Regions from separate parts of the Microbacterium sp. PAMC21962 genome, predicted to be linked through region 2. Evidence: riboswitches for the same ligand, from Rfam matches in the RefSeq annotation. Region 2 holds a riboswitch; the other holds the start of a gene.

Region 1 (6,384 bases), 590 kb from region 2:
CAGGAGGCCAACAGCGTGGTCGCCCGCCGCCTCGGCGAGCGCTTCGGCATCTCCGTCCACGTCGTCAGCACCCCGCCCCGTTCGACCGACGCCGAGCGCCTCGAGCGCACGGCGCGCACCGCGGCGCACGTGCTGTCGACCACCCTCGACCCGCAGACGAGCATCGGCATCGCGTGGGGCGCCACCGTCTCGGCGATCGCCCGCCACCTCCCCACCAAGCGGCTGCAGGAGTCCCAGATCGTGCAGATGAACGGCGCGGCCAACGAGTCGACGTCGGGCATCAGCTACTCCGGCGCCATCCTGGAGCGGTTCGGCCAGGCGTTCGGCAGCGACGTGCAGCAGTTCTCGGTGCCGGCGCTGTTCGACGACCCCCACACCAAGCAGCTGCTCTGGCGGGAGCGCGCGATCCGTCGCGTCGTCGAGGCGCAGGCGCGGGTGCAGGTGTTCGTCTTCGGCCTCGGCTCACCGCAGGCCGACGTGCCCTCGCACGTCTATGCGGGCGGTTACCTCACGGGCGAGGATCTGCGGATGCTCCTGCGCGACGGGGTGGTCGGCGACTGCGCGACGGTCTTCTACCGCCTGGACGGATCGACCTCGGGGATCGAGCTCAACGACCGCTCGAGCGGTCCCGGCTTCGACGTGATCCGCCGCATCCCGCGCCGCCTGTGCGCCGTGTCGAGCCTGTCGAAGCTCGATGCGCTGCGCGGGGCGCTCGCGGCGGGCCTGATCACGGAGCTCGTCGTGGAGGAGGCGCTCGCCCGCCGCATCGTGGAGCTGCCGCATACCGCGGGCCGCGGCTGACTCCGCGGCGACGGGCTAGAGGCTGAAGACGAAGACCCAGGTCCCCGCGAGCACGGCCGCGGTGACGGATGCCGCGGCGATCGCCACGGCGATCAGCAGCAGGACGGCGTCGGCTCCCGACATCCGCGACGGGCGCGCCCACGTGCGGGCCGTGTCGGCGCCGAACCCGCGGGCCTCCATGGCCGTCGCGAGCTTGGTGCCGCGGCGCACGGCGAGGACGAACAGGGCGAAGGCCTGGCTCAGGAAGCGGCGGATGCGGCCGTCGTCGGCGACGCCGCGGGCGCGACCGGCCATCGACAGCTCCCGCCAGTCGTCGATCAGGAGGCCGACCATCCGCAGGCCCGCGAGCGCCCCCAGCACGAACCGCGGCGGCAGGCGCACGATCTGGGCGAGCCCGTCGGCGAGGTCGGTCGGATCGGTCGTGGCGAACAGCACGACGCTCGGCACCGCGATCGCGAGGACGCGCAGCAGGATCGCCAGCGACAGCGCGATCGAGCCGTCGCTGATGCGCACGAGCCCCCACTCGAGGTACACCTGACCCGACACGCGGCCGTACAGCACGGTCGCCGCCGCGCCGATGGCCGCCGCCGCGGCGATCGGCCACAGCCGCAGCAGCAGCTGCCGCGCCCGCAACCGCGCCAGCGGCAGCAGCGCGACGGTCGCCGCGAGGGTGACGCCCGCCGAGACCGGGTCGATCGACAGCAGCAGCGTCATGGTCACCACGAGGGTCGCGGCGAGCTTGGTCACCGGGTTGATGCGCCCCAGGGGACTGCGCGCCACGTCGAGCGAGAACAGGCTCATGCGCCGCTCCCGAGGCGGGCGACGGTCAGGGTCTCGTCGGCGAGCGCGGACACGAGCGCGGGGTCGTGGGAGACGAACGCGATCGCCGAGCCGGCCGCCCTCAGCTCGTCGACGAGATCGGCGAGCTCGCGCCACGTGCGGGCGTCCTGTCCGTAGGTGGGCTCGTCCAGCAGCAGCACGCGGGGTCTGCTCGCGAGGGTCGCGGCCACCGTGAGCCGCCGCTTCTCGCCGCCGGAGAGCGTGAACGGGTTGACCTCGGCGAGACGGGTCAGCCGCAGCCGTTCGAGCAGCGGCTCCACGCGCGCGGCGACCTCGGACGCGGAGAGCCCGAGGGCACGGGGGCCCACCGCCAGCTCGTCGCGCACACGCGTGGTCAGCAGCTGATGCTCGGGCTCCTGGAACACCGTGCCGATGCGGGTCAGCAGATCGCGGGCGCGCCAGCGCACGGGCGCGTCGCCGCGCCCCGTGCCGGCCGCGAGCGAGGCGCTCGCGCGCACGGTCCCGGATGCCGGGGGCACGAGCCCCGCCAGGGTCATCGCGAACGTCGACTTCCCGGCCCCGTTCGCCCCGGTGATCGCCAGGGCCCGCCCGGCCCGCAGCCGGGCGTCGATGCCGGCCGCGACGATCCGCGGCATCCGCTCGCCGAACGGGCGCCGGCCCACCGCGACGGCGTCGGCGCTCAGCAGGACCTCCCCCGTGCCCGTGCGCGGCCGGGGGTCGATCGCGACGGGGACGTCCGGCACCCAGACGCCCGCCTCGGTCAAGGCCGCGCCGTGCGCGCCGAAGACGCGCTCGGCGCTCCCGTCCGCGAGCACCCCGCCGTCGGATCCGAGCACCACGACGCGGTCGATGTGCTCGGCCCACAGCGCGACGCGGTGCTCCACGACGACGAGCGTGGCGCCCGTCCGCGACGCCGCCTCGACGACCGCGTCGCGCACGGCGACGGCCCCGGCCGGGTCGAGGTTCGCCGTCGGCTCGTCCAGCAGCAGCAGTCCGGGTCGCATCGCGAGGGCGCCGGCGAGCGCGAGCCGCTGCTTCTGTCCGCCGGAGAGGGCGGCGGTCGGGTGGTCGCGCGGCACGTCGAGGCCGACGGCGCGGAGGGCCTCGTCGACCCGCCGCCAGATCTCGTCGGCGGGGACGCCGAGGTTCTCGCACGCGAAGGCGACGTCGTCGCCCACCCGGGCGAGCACGACCTGCGCATCGGGATCCTGGAGCACCAGGCCCGCCCGTCCGCGCACCGCGGCGGGCGCGTGGCCGTCGATCAGGAGCGCACCGGCATCCTCACCGTCCTCCGCATCGCCCAGCACGCCGGCCAGCCCGCGCAGCAGCGTCGACTTGCCCGAGCCGCTCGCGCCGAGGAGCAGGACGTGCTGGCCCGGCTCGATGTCGAGGTCGAGCTCCGACACGGCCCAGCGCCGACGGCCGGCGTGACGCCAGCCCCACCCTCGTGCGCTGACCGCCGCGGGCGCCGCGAGCGAGGCCGGGCTCACGCCGCGTCGGGCGCGTCCGCGATACGTGCCTCTCGACCCGCCGCGAACCGGTCCAGCGCGCCCGTGGCGGCCAGGGCACGGGCGATGAGCCACGACACCAGACCCGCGACGAGGATGCCGGAGACGACGGCGGCACCGAAGTAGATCGCTCGCGGCCCGAACTCGTAGGCGGCGATCGAGGAGAAGTTGGTGTCGAGGAGGGCCACGGCGAGGCCGGCGAGGGCGCCCGAGGTGAGCGCCGCGATCAGGCGATAGTTCGCGTACGCGAACAGCGCGAACCCGAGCTCGGCGCCGATGCCCTGCACGACGCCCCAGACCAGCGTGAGGAAGCCCCACTGCGTGCCGACGGCCATCGACACCACCGCGGCGACGACCTCGGTGTACAGCGCGGCGCCGGGCTTGCGGATGATGAGACCACCGAGCACACCGGCGAACAGCCACCCGCCGGACAGCAGCCCCTCCAGCCCCGGAGCGAACGCGAGGATGCTGCTCAGCGGCGTCCACGCCTGGCCCCACAGCCAGAAGACGACACCGGCGGCCACACCGATGACGCTGGCGACGACGATGTCGACGACGCGCCAGCGCAGGCGGCCGGTGCGCGCGGCGGAACGGGATGCCGCGGCATCCGACGAGACGGTGGACGGGGACGCAGACGCGTGCATGTTTCTCTCCTCCCTGCGCCGGCATGATCCGGATCAGGTTCGACGGTCGAAGCGTGGATCGCTTCCTCTCAGCCCGGCTCACCGGACTCCCGTGGTTGTGCGCTCGAGTATAGCGGCGACCGGGTACGTTGGGCGGGTGACCTCGGACGACGCGCCCCCGCCGTCGCGACGCGCGCTGCGCGAGTCCACCGCACCGACCGACATCGTCATCGTGCGGGGCCGCGACGGACGTCAGGCGCTCGGCTGGCTCGACGACACGACCGTGACGGGGACGCTCGCCGTCGCGAACACCGCGCCCGCACCCGACCTGCTCACGAGGCGGCCGCGGCGATCGCCCCTGCGGGCGGGGGTGATCGCGCCGATCCTCACCACCATCGCCGTCGCGGGCGCGTACGCCGCGGCGACCCTGCTCTGGCCGCTCTGGGCCGTCACGCCGACGGTGCGCGCGATCGACCCGGACGGTCCCGCCTCGCCGGCGACCGCCGTGGCGTGGCCGACGGAGGGGGCCGGCGCCGTCGGGGTCGGGGGCATCGACGCGGTGGCCGCCTCCAGCGATGCGGCGGTCTCGATGGCGAGCATCTCGAAGCTCGTGACGGTGCTGATGATCCTGGACGAGATGCCGCTGAACGTCGGGGAGCAGGGGCGGGAGTTCGCGTTCACCTCGCGCGACCGCTCCACCTACTACGACTATCTGGCCAACGACGAGTCCGCCCTCGACGTGCCCGTCGGCGGCTCGCTCACGGAGTATCAGATGCTCCAGGGCATCCTCATCGGCTCGGCGGGCAACTACACCGATCGCCTCGCCGGCACGATCTGGCCGACCGACGAGGTCTTCTCGACCGCCGCGCGCGCGTGGCTCGACCGCCACGGGCTGCCCGGGATCACCCTGGCCGAGCCCACCGGGATCGATCCCGCGAACGCCGCCGATCCGGCCGCGCTCATCGCGCTCGCGCGGATCGCGCTGGCCCACCCGGTCGTGGCGGAGATCGTCCGCACCCGGACGGTCGAGCTTCCCGGGGCAGGCGAGGTCACCAACACCAACGACCTGCTCGCCGACCCGGCCGTGGTCGGTCTCAAGACCGGCAGCCTCGCGGGGTTCTACAACCTGCTGGCGGCGAAGGACGTCACCGTCGGCGCGGTGACCGTGCGCGTCTACGCGACCGCGCTCGGCCAGTCGTCCGACGAGGCCCGCGACCAGGAGACGGCGCGCCTGCTGGCCGACGTGGCCGCCGAGGTCGCCGTGCCGCGCACCCTGCCGGCCGGCACCCTCGCGGGCGTCGTGTCGACCGCGTGGGGGGCGACGGCGAACATCGTGACGGATGCCGACGCGGCGGTGATCCTGTGGAACGGCGCGGCATCCACCGTGACGACGGACCTCGATCTGGGCGCGGCGCGCACCGCCGACGCGGCCGTCGGCGAGGTGCGGGTGACGGGACCGCTGGACGCGGCGACCGTCGGCGTGCACCTCACCGCCGACATCCCCGATCCGGACGCGTGGTGGCGTCTGACCCACCCGCTGCAGCTGTGGGGTCTGGCCGACTGAGCCGCGGGCCGCGACGCGGCGGCGCTAGAACGGCCAGACCAGCGGCACGTACACCACGGCGACGAGGAGGTACACCGCCATCAGCGGCAGGCCGAGCTTGCCGTAGTCGCCGAACCGGTAGCCGCCCGGCTGCATCACCATCAGGTTGGCCGGAGTCGCCACGGGCGTGAGGAACGCGGCGGCGCCGGCCACCGTCAGCGCCATCATGAACGGCTGCACGCTGGCGCCGAGCGTCTGGGCGATGGCGACCGCGATCGGGAGCACGACGAGCACCGTGGCGACGTTCGAGATGAACTGACCCAGCACCATCGTCAGCACGCACAGCACCAGCAGGGCGAGCTGCGGTGAGCCCGAGCCGATGACGCCCAGCACGGCGTCGGCGACGATGTCCGCCGCCCCCGTCGTGATGAACGCCGACGACAGCGGGATCATCCCCGCGATGAGGATGACGGTCGTCCACGAGATCGCGCGGTAGGTCTGCGGCACCGTCAGCACCCGCAGCAGCACGAGGGCTCCCGCCGCGAGCAGTCCGGCGACCACCGCCGGCACGAGCCCCGTCGCGAGGAGCACGACCATCGCCCCGAGGACGCCGATCGCGCGCTTGGCGCCGCGGCCGAGCGGCACGGCACGCTGCAGATCCTGGGGCGGGGTCACCGCGATCACGTCCGGCGACTGGGCGTAGCGGGTCAGCGCGGCCCAGGGTCCCTGCACGAGCAGGGCGTCGCCGGCCTGGAGCACGAGCGCGCCGGCCACTCCCGTGCCCCGCGACGCGTTGGGGCCCTCGTCGTCACCGCGGCGGACGGCGAGGATCACGAGGTCCTCGCCGCGGGTCGTCATGCCCGCCGACACCGTACGTCCGATCAGTCGCGATCGCGGCGCGACCAGCACTTCGGCGACGCCCTCGCGTGCGCTGAACAGCAACCCGGTGTCGAGGTCGACGTCGTAGCTCGCGCGGAGCGCCTGCGCGTGCTCCCGCGGGTCCGGCGCCACCTCGCCCAGCCGCTCCGCCGTCCGCTCCGGCAACAGCCGGCCGCCGCCGAGCGCGACGACCGCGACGGTCAGCAGGACGAGCGGGATGCCGGCGAGC
Region 2 (6,384 bases):
TGCTCGACGGAACGGCGGGACAGCTCCCGATCCTCGATGCGGAGTTCGAGGAGGTCGGCGTGATCGCCGGCGCCGACGAGGGATGGGTGGCCGCGCTCGCCGCCCGCGGTCTGACGGTCGAGGACGTCGTGCTCGTTCCGCTGTCGGCGGGACACTACGGGTACCCGGCCGAGGAGGGACGACGCATCCTCCGCACCTTCGCCTTCCGACAGGATCACCCCCAGGACCATCCGTGGGCCCATCCCGTCGACGGCCTCACGGCCTACATCGATGTCGCGGCGCGCTCGGTGATCGAGATCGTGGACACCCCCGGGTTCGCGGTGCCCGAGACGAGCGGCAACTACGACGATCCCGCCCTCCAGGGACCGCCCCTGGAGGGGCTGAAGCCGATCGTCATCACCCAGCCCGAGGGGTCGAGCTTCACGGTCGACCAGGAGCACGTCGTGTGGGGGGACTGGGATCTGCGCATCGGTTTCGACGCGCGCGAAGGGCTGATCCTGCGCCAGCTGAGCTTCCAGGGACGACCGGTGATGTACCGCGGCTCGATCAGCGAGATGGTCGTGCCGTACGCCGACCCCGCGCCCAACCGCTTCTGGCAGAACTACTTCGACACCGGCGAATACCTGTTCGGGCGCTACACCAACGAGCTGGAGCTCGGGTGCGACTGCGTCGGCGACATCACCTACGTCGACGCGGTGCTCGCCGACGAGCTGGGGATGCCGCGGACCGTCCGCAACGGCGTGTGCATGCACGAGGAGGACTTCGGCTCTCTCTGGAAGCACACCGACATCTTCACGGGCGCCAGCGAGGTACGCCGCCAGCGCCGGCTCGTGATCTCTTTCTTCACCACGGTCGGCAACTACGACTACGGCTTCTTCTGGTACCTGTACCTCGACGGCACGCTCGAGTGCGAGGCGAAGCTGACCGGCATCCTCTTCACCTCCGCCTACCCCGGCGCGGACTACCCGTTCGCGTCGCAGGTGGCACCCGGCCTGGGCGCCCCCTACCATCAGCACCTCTTCTCGGCCCGGCTCGACATGACCGTGGACGGCGTGGCGAACGTCGTCAACGAGATCGACGCGGTGCGGGTGCCGATCTCGCCGCAGAACCCGGCGGGCAACGCCTTCACGAAGAAGGTCACGCCCATCGTGTCGGAGAAGGTCTCCGGCCGCGTCGCCGACGGCGCCGTGAACCGGGTCTGGCAGATCGCGTCGACCGAGCGGACCACCGCGATGGGCCAGCCCACGTCGTACGTGCTCTTCCCGACGGAGACCCCCGTGCTGCTGGCGGACGACGACTCCTCGATCGCCGCGCGCGCCGCCTTCGCGACCAAGAACCTCTTCGTCACGAAGTACGACCCGGACGAGCGGTACGCGGCGGGGGACTTCGTCAACCAGCACCCGGGCGGCGGCGGCATCCCCGCCTTCATCGCCGGCGACGAGCCGCTGGTCGGCGAGGACCTCGTGCTGTGGCACACCTTCGGCCTGACGCACTTCCCGCGCAACGAGGACTGGCCGGTCATGCCGATGGACTACGCGAAGTTCACCCTCAAGCCGTACAACTTCTTCGAGCGCAACCCCGCGCTGCATGTTCCCGCGCCGACGTCCGCGCACTGCGCGCCCGGTCATGATCACGGCGGTCACGGTCATGACCACGGCGGTCACGGACACCACAGTTGAGAACGTGACCCTGCACCTGTTCGCGCTCGCGCCCGCCACGATCGGACTGTGCTGCCTGGCAGCCGACCGGCGGCGGGCGCGAGCCGGGGAGCTGGCGACCGCGCTGCTCATGCTCGTCGCGATGGCGGATGCCGCGGTGACGCGGCTCGTGCCGGTGGTGTGGTGGGTGGCGATGCTCCTGGCCGGGGCGATCGCCCTCTCGGCGGCCGGTGGACGGCGTCGAGGATCCGGCCGTTCCGCGGACGCCGTACGGATGCCGATGGGACTGCATGCCGCCGCAGGCATGGTCGTGATGGCGGCGCTGATGCTCGCGATGACGGGCGGCGGGGTCGCCGACGCCGCGCATCACCACGGGGCGTCCGCCCCGGCGCTCGCACCGGTGGGCGTGGTGCTCGCCGGCGCCTATGTGCTCGGATCGGTGCGGGTGGCGGTGCGGGCACGCACCGCGCTGGATCGCGGACAGTACGCGGCGATGGCGGCATCCGTCGGTCTGATGTCGCTCGCCCTCGTCGTCTGAGGCGCCCTCTCGTCCACAGGCCGTTCCGTTGACGTCCGTGCAGGAAACCCGGGTCTGGTATCCGGCGTGAGCGTCAACGGAATCGTCACCCTCAGGGGGCGTCGAAGAAGGCGAGCTCGTGACGCATCGACCGCTCGAACGCGGCGGACATCCGGTCGCGGTCGTCCGGGGATGCCGCGGCGGCTGCCGCGTCGGCGATCGCGATCGCCCGCCTCGTAGCCTCCGCGAACGCCGGGTCGCCGTAGGCCCGCAGCCAGTCGGCGTAGGGGTGCGCGTCGTGCGCGAGCGGCGCGAGCCGGGTGCCGAGATCGGCGTAGAGCCAGAAGCAGGGGAGCACGGCGGCGACCAGCTCCGCAGAGGAGCCGCCCGCGACGACCCGGTCGAAGTGGGCGAGATAGCCGCGCGTGGCCGGGCCCGGCTCGGGGTGGGCCTCGCCGATGCGCACGCGGTGGAGGCGCTCCTCCTCGAGGAGGCACGAGGCCGACGCCTCCGTCCAGAAGGCGCGCTCCTGCCCGTCCGCGGCGAGCTCGGCGGCGCGGGCGAGCACGCGGGAGTATGCCCGCAGATACAGGGCGTCCTGCGCGAGGTAGCGATGGAAGCGGTCGAGGTCGAGGGAGCCGTCGCCGAGGCCCGTCACGAGGTCGCACGCGTCGACGTCGGCGCGAACGGTCGAGGTCAGCCGCCACACGCCCGCGCTCCACGGCGCCCCGTCCCGCAGCGCGGGGCGCAGCTCGTGGAAGTGGTCGACGGGTCCGTCGCCCTCGCCGACGCGAAGGGCGTCCGCATGCTGCAACGCGCCCGTCAGCCACGCCTTCGCCCGTGCCAGCGCCGCCGGCCACGGCATCCCGGCGGCGCCGAGCGTGGCCATGGCGGAGGACAGCGAGCACCCGGTGCCGTGCGTGTGACGGGTCATCACGCGGATGCCGGAGACCTCGTGCACGCCGTCGGCGTCGACGATCGCATCGGGAGAGGCGGCGCCGTCGAGGTGCCCGCCCTTCAGCAGCACGGCCGTCCCGGTCTCACGGTGCAGGCGTTCGGCCTGTGCCACGGCCTGCGGCCACGATGCGGCGGGCGCGGCGTCGACGAGGACGGCCAGCTCGGGCAGGTTCGGGGTGACGAGGTGGGCGCGGCGGCACAGCCGACGGACGGCCGCCACCGCCTCGGCGTCGAGGAGCCGGTCGCCGCTCGTGGCCACCATCACCGGATCGAGGACCACCACCGGCGGACGCACCCGCGTCAGCCAGGCCTCGACGACGCCGGCGATCTCGCCCGAGAGCAGCATCCCGATCTTGACCGCATCGATCTCGACGTCATCGCTGACCGCGCGCAGCTGCTCGTCGAGGAACGCCGTCGGCGGCGCGTGCAGCGTGCGCACGCCGCGGGTGTTCTGGGCGACGAGCACCGTGACCACCGCCATCCCGTACCCGCCGAGCGCGCCGATCGACTTGAGGTCGGCCTGGATGCCCGCCCCACCGGTCGGATCGGTCCCGGCGATGCTGAGCACGCGGGGGATGCCGGCGGTCACCGGGCCGCCTCGGCGGCGTGCTCGGCGGGGCCGGTCAGAGCGGCGGCGAAGACCCCCGCCGCCGCGCCCGGATCGGCGGCCGCGCAGATCGCCGAGACCACCGCGACGCCCGCGGCGCCCGCGGCCCGGAGGGCAGGGACGTCGGCCGGCGTCACGCCCCCGATCGCGACGCAGGGCAGTGCGGTCGCGGCGGCGATCCTCGCGCACCCGCCGATGCCGAGCGGCTCGGGGTGATCGGGCTTGGTCGCGGTGGGCCGGATGACCCCCACCCCGAGGTAGTCGAGGGTGCCGGCGGGCATCTCGGCCGCGGCGGCGAGGTGGGCGGGGGTGTTCGCCGTCCAGCCGACCAGCGCGTCGGCGCCGAGCAGGGCACGGGCGGTCTGCGGGGGCACGTCGCTCTGGCCCAGGTGGATGCCGTCGACACGGGCGCCGGCGTCACGGGCCGCGAGCACGACGTCGAGCCGGTCGTCGACGACGAGCGCCGCCCGTGCGGCGACGACATCCGACAGAGCGACCGTCTGTGCGATCAGCTCGCGGGCGGTGGAGGCCTTGGCGCGCAGCTGCACCACGCTCGCCCCGCCGGCCACGGCCGCATCGACGATCTCGCACAGCAGCGGGAACGGGACGCGCTCGTCGGTGACGAGGTGCAGCGAGAGGTCGTGACCGGTGGCCCCGCTCATCGCGCGGGCTCCGCAGACGAGAGGCGATCGGGGGTGTCGAGGTCGGCCGGCGCCACGGCGGCCAGAGCGTCGAGGAACGCCACCGCGAACGAGCCCGGCCCGCGGGCCGCGCGCGCCGCCCGTTCCGCCGCGACGGCGTGCACGGCGGAGGCCGCGACCGCCGCCGACAGTGGGTCGCACACGCCCAGGAAGGCCGCCATGGTCGCACCGAGCGCGCATCCGCCTCCCGTCACCCGGGTCAGCAGCGCGTCGCCGCCGTGCACCCGGACCACCCGGGTGCCGTCGGTGATCAGGTCGACCGGCCCCGACACCGCCACCACCCCGCCCGTCCGCCGGGCGAGCGCGACCGCCGCGTCCCCCGCGGCCTCCGGGTCGTCGGTGGCATCCACGCCGCGTCCGCCCGCCCCGAGGCCGGCGAGTGCGAGGATCTCCGACGCATTGCCGCGCACGATCGCGGGTCGGCGCTCGACGAGCTCGGCGGCGAGGGCCGTCCGCACCGGGAGCACGCCGACGGCGACGGGATCGAGCACCCAGCGCTCGGTCGCCGCGACCGCCTCGCGCGCCGCGGTGCGCTGCTCGGCCGTCGGCGTGCCGAGGTTCACGAGCACGCCGTCCGCGATGCCCGCGAACACGCCCGCTTCGCCGGGGATGTCGCACATCGCGGGGGCGGCGCCCAGGGCCAGGAGGGCGTTGGCGGTGAAGTTCGTCACCACCGCGTTGGTGATGCACTGCACCAGCGGATGGGCCGTGCGCACGGCATCCACGGCGTCGGCGGGGGAGAGGTGGGCGCGCGCGCTCATCGGGGGGACATCCCTTCGCTCGTACGAACGAGATCAGGTTCGACGGGTGTGATCTCAGCCCATGGTTCGGGCACCCCGTGTCGTTGACCAGGAATGTAGCAGGGCGTCGCCGCGGGCGCGAACCCGCCGTCGGCGGCTCAGACCGGAGCGGCCGCGAGGTCGGCCACGATCGCGCGCACCGCATCGCGGCCGGCGCGGTTCGCGCCCACCGTCGACTGCGACGGCCCGTAGCCGATGAGGAACAGCCGCGGCTCGTCCACGGCGCGACCGTTCGCCACGCGGACACCGCCGAGCGCGGTCCGCAGCCCCAGCGGGGCGAGATGGGCGATGTCGGCGCGGAAGCCGGTGGCCCACAGGATGACGTCGGCGGGCTCGAACGACCCGTCGGGCATCCGTACCCCGTGCTCCTCGATGCGGGTGAACATCGGGTGGCGCACGAGGACGCCGCGCTCCTGCGCGCGCCGCGCCCAGGGCGTCCAGTGCTGGCCCGTCACCGAGATCACGCTGCCCGGCGCCTCGCCGCGCCGCACCCGCTCCTCCACGCCCGCGATCGCCGCGACGCGGGCCGCGGTGTCGAACTCCGCGGCATCCCACCGCACCTCCCGCCGCGTGACCCAGAAGGTGTCGGCGACCCGGGAGATCTCCTCCAGGAGCTGCACGGCCGAGATGCCGGCGCCCACGACGACGACGCGCTGACCGCGGAACTCGTCGGCCGACACGTAGTCGTGCACGTGCAGCTGGCGGCCCGCGAACTGCTCCTGACCCGGGTAGTGGGGCCAGAACGGCCGTCGCCAGGTGCCCGTGGCGTTGATCACGAACCGCGCGTGCCAGGCTCCGCGATCGGTGTCGACCTCCAGGAGGCCGTGCGGATCGGCGTCGACGCGGCGCACGGCGGTGACGTCCACGGGCCGCTGGACCCTCAGATCGAATCGCCGCTCGTAGTCGGCGAAGTACGCCGGGAGCACGTCGGCGCTCGCCGCGTCGGGGTCGGCCGGGGGAACGGGGGCTCCCGGCAGTTCGTGGATGCCGTTGACGGTCGCCATCCGCAGCGAACGCCACCGATGCTGCCAGGCGCCGCCCGGAGCGGCATCGGCGTCGAGCACGACGAACACGGGGGCGCGTCCGTCGCCCGGTGCCGGGACGAACCCGCGGCGGCGCAGATGGTAGGCCGCCGACAGTCCCG

The links. Region 2 has a riboswitch for thiamine pyrophosphate ahead of thiM (hydroxyethylthiazole kinase). Riboswitches for the same ligand answer to the same signal wherever they lie in the genome.
Region 1: it holds a riboswitch for thiamine pyrophosphate, as region 2 does, so the genes downstream of both, KY498_RS10120 (ECF transporter S component) here and thiM (hydroxyethylthiazole kinase) in region 2, are expected to answer to the same signal.

Annotation. Positions count from the first base shown of each region.
Region 1 covers NZ_CP080381.1:2,108,297-2,114,680, forward strand. Annotated here, with positions in the region: gene KY498_RS10105 (sugar-binding transcriptional regulator) at 1-801, shown strand, start outside; gene KY498_RS10110 (energy-coupling factor transporter transmembrane protein EcfT) at 817-1,602, opposite strand; gene KY498_RS10115 (ABC transporter ATP-binding protein) at 1,599-3,008, opposite strand; gene KY498_RS10120 (ECF transporter S component) at 3,089-3,754, opposite strand; TPP riboswitch at 3,748-3,857, opposite strand; gene KY498_RS10125 (D-alanyl-D-alanine carboxypeptidase) at 3,891-5,297, shown strand; gene KY498_RS10130 (SLC13 family permease) at 5,322-6,384, opposite strand, start outside.
Region 2 covers NZ_CP080381.1:1,519,744-1,526,127, reverse strand. Annotated here, with positions in the region: gene KY498_RS07415 (primary-amine oxidase) at 1-1,679, shown strand, start outside; gene KY498_RS07410 (hypothetical protein) at 1,684-2,196, shown strand; gene thiD (bifunctional hydroxymethylpyrimidine kinase/phosphomethylpyrimidine kinase) at 2,288-3,721, opposite strand; gene thiE (thiamine phosphate synthase) at 3,718-4,401, opposite strand; gene thiM (hydroxyethylthiazole kinase) at 4,398-5,201, opposite strand; TPP riboswitch at 5,195-5,289, opposite strand; gene KY498_RS07390 (NAD(P)-binding domain-containing protein) at 5,339-6,384, opposite strand, start outside.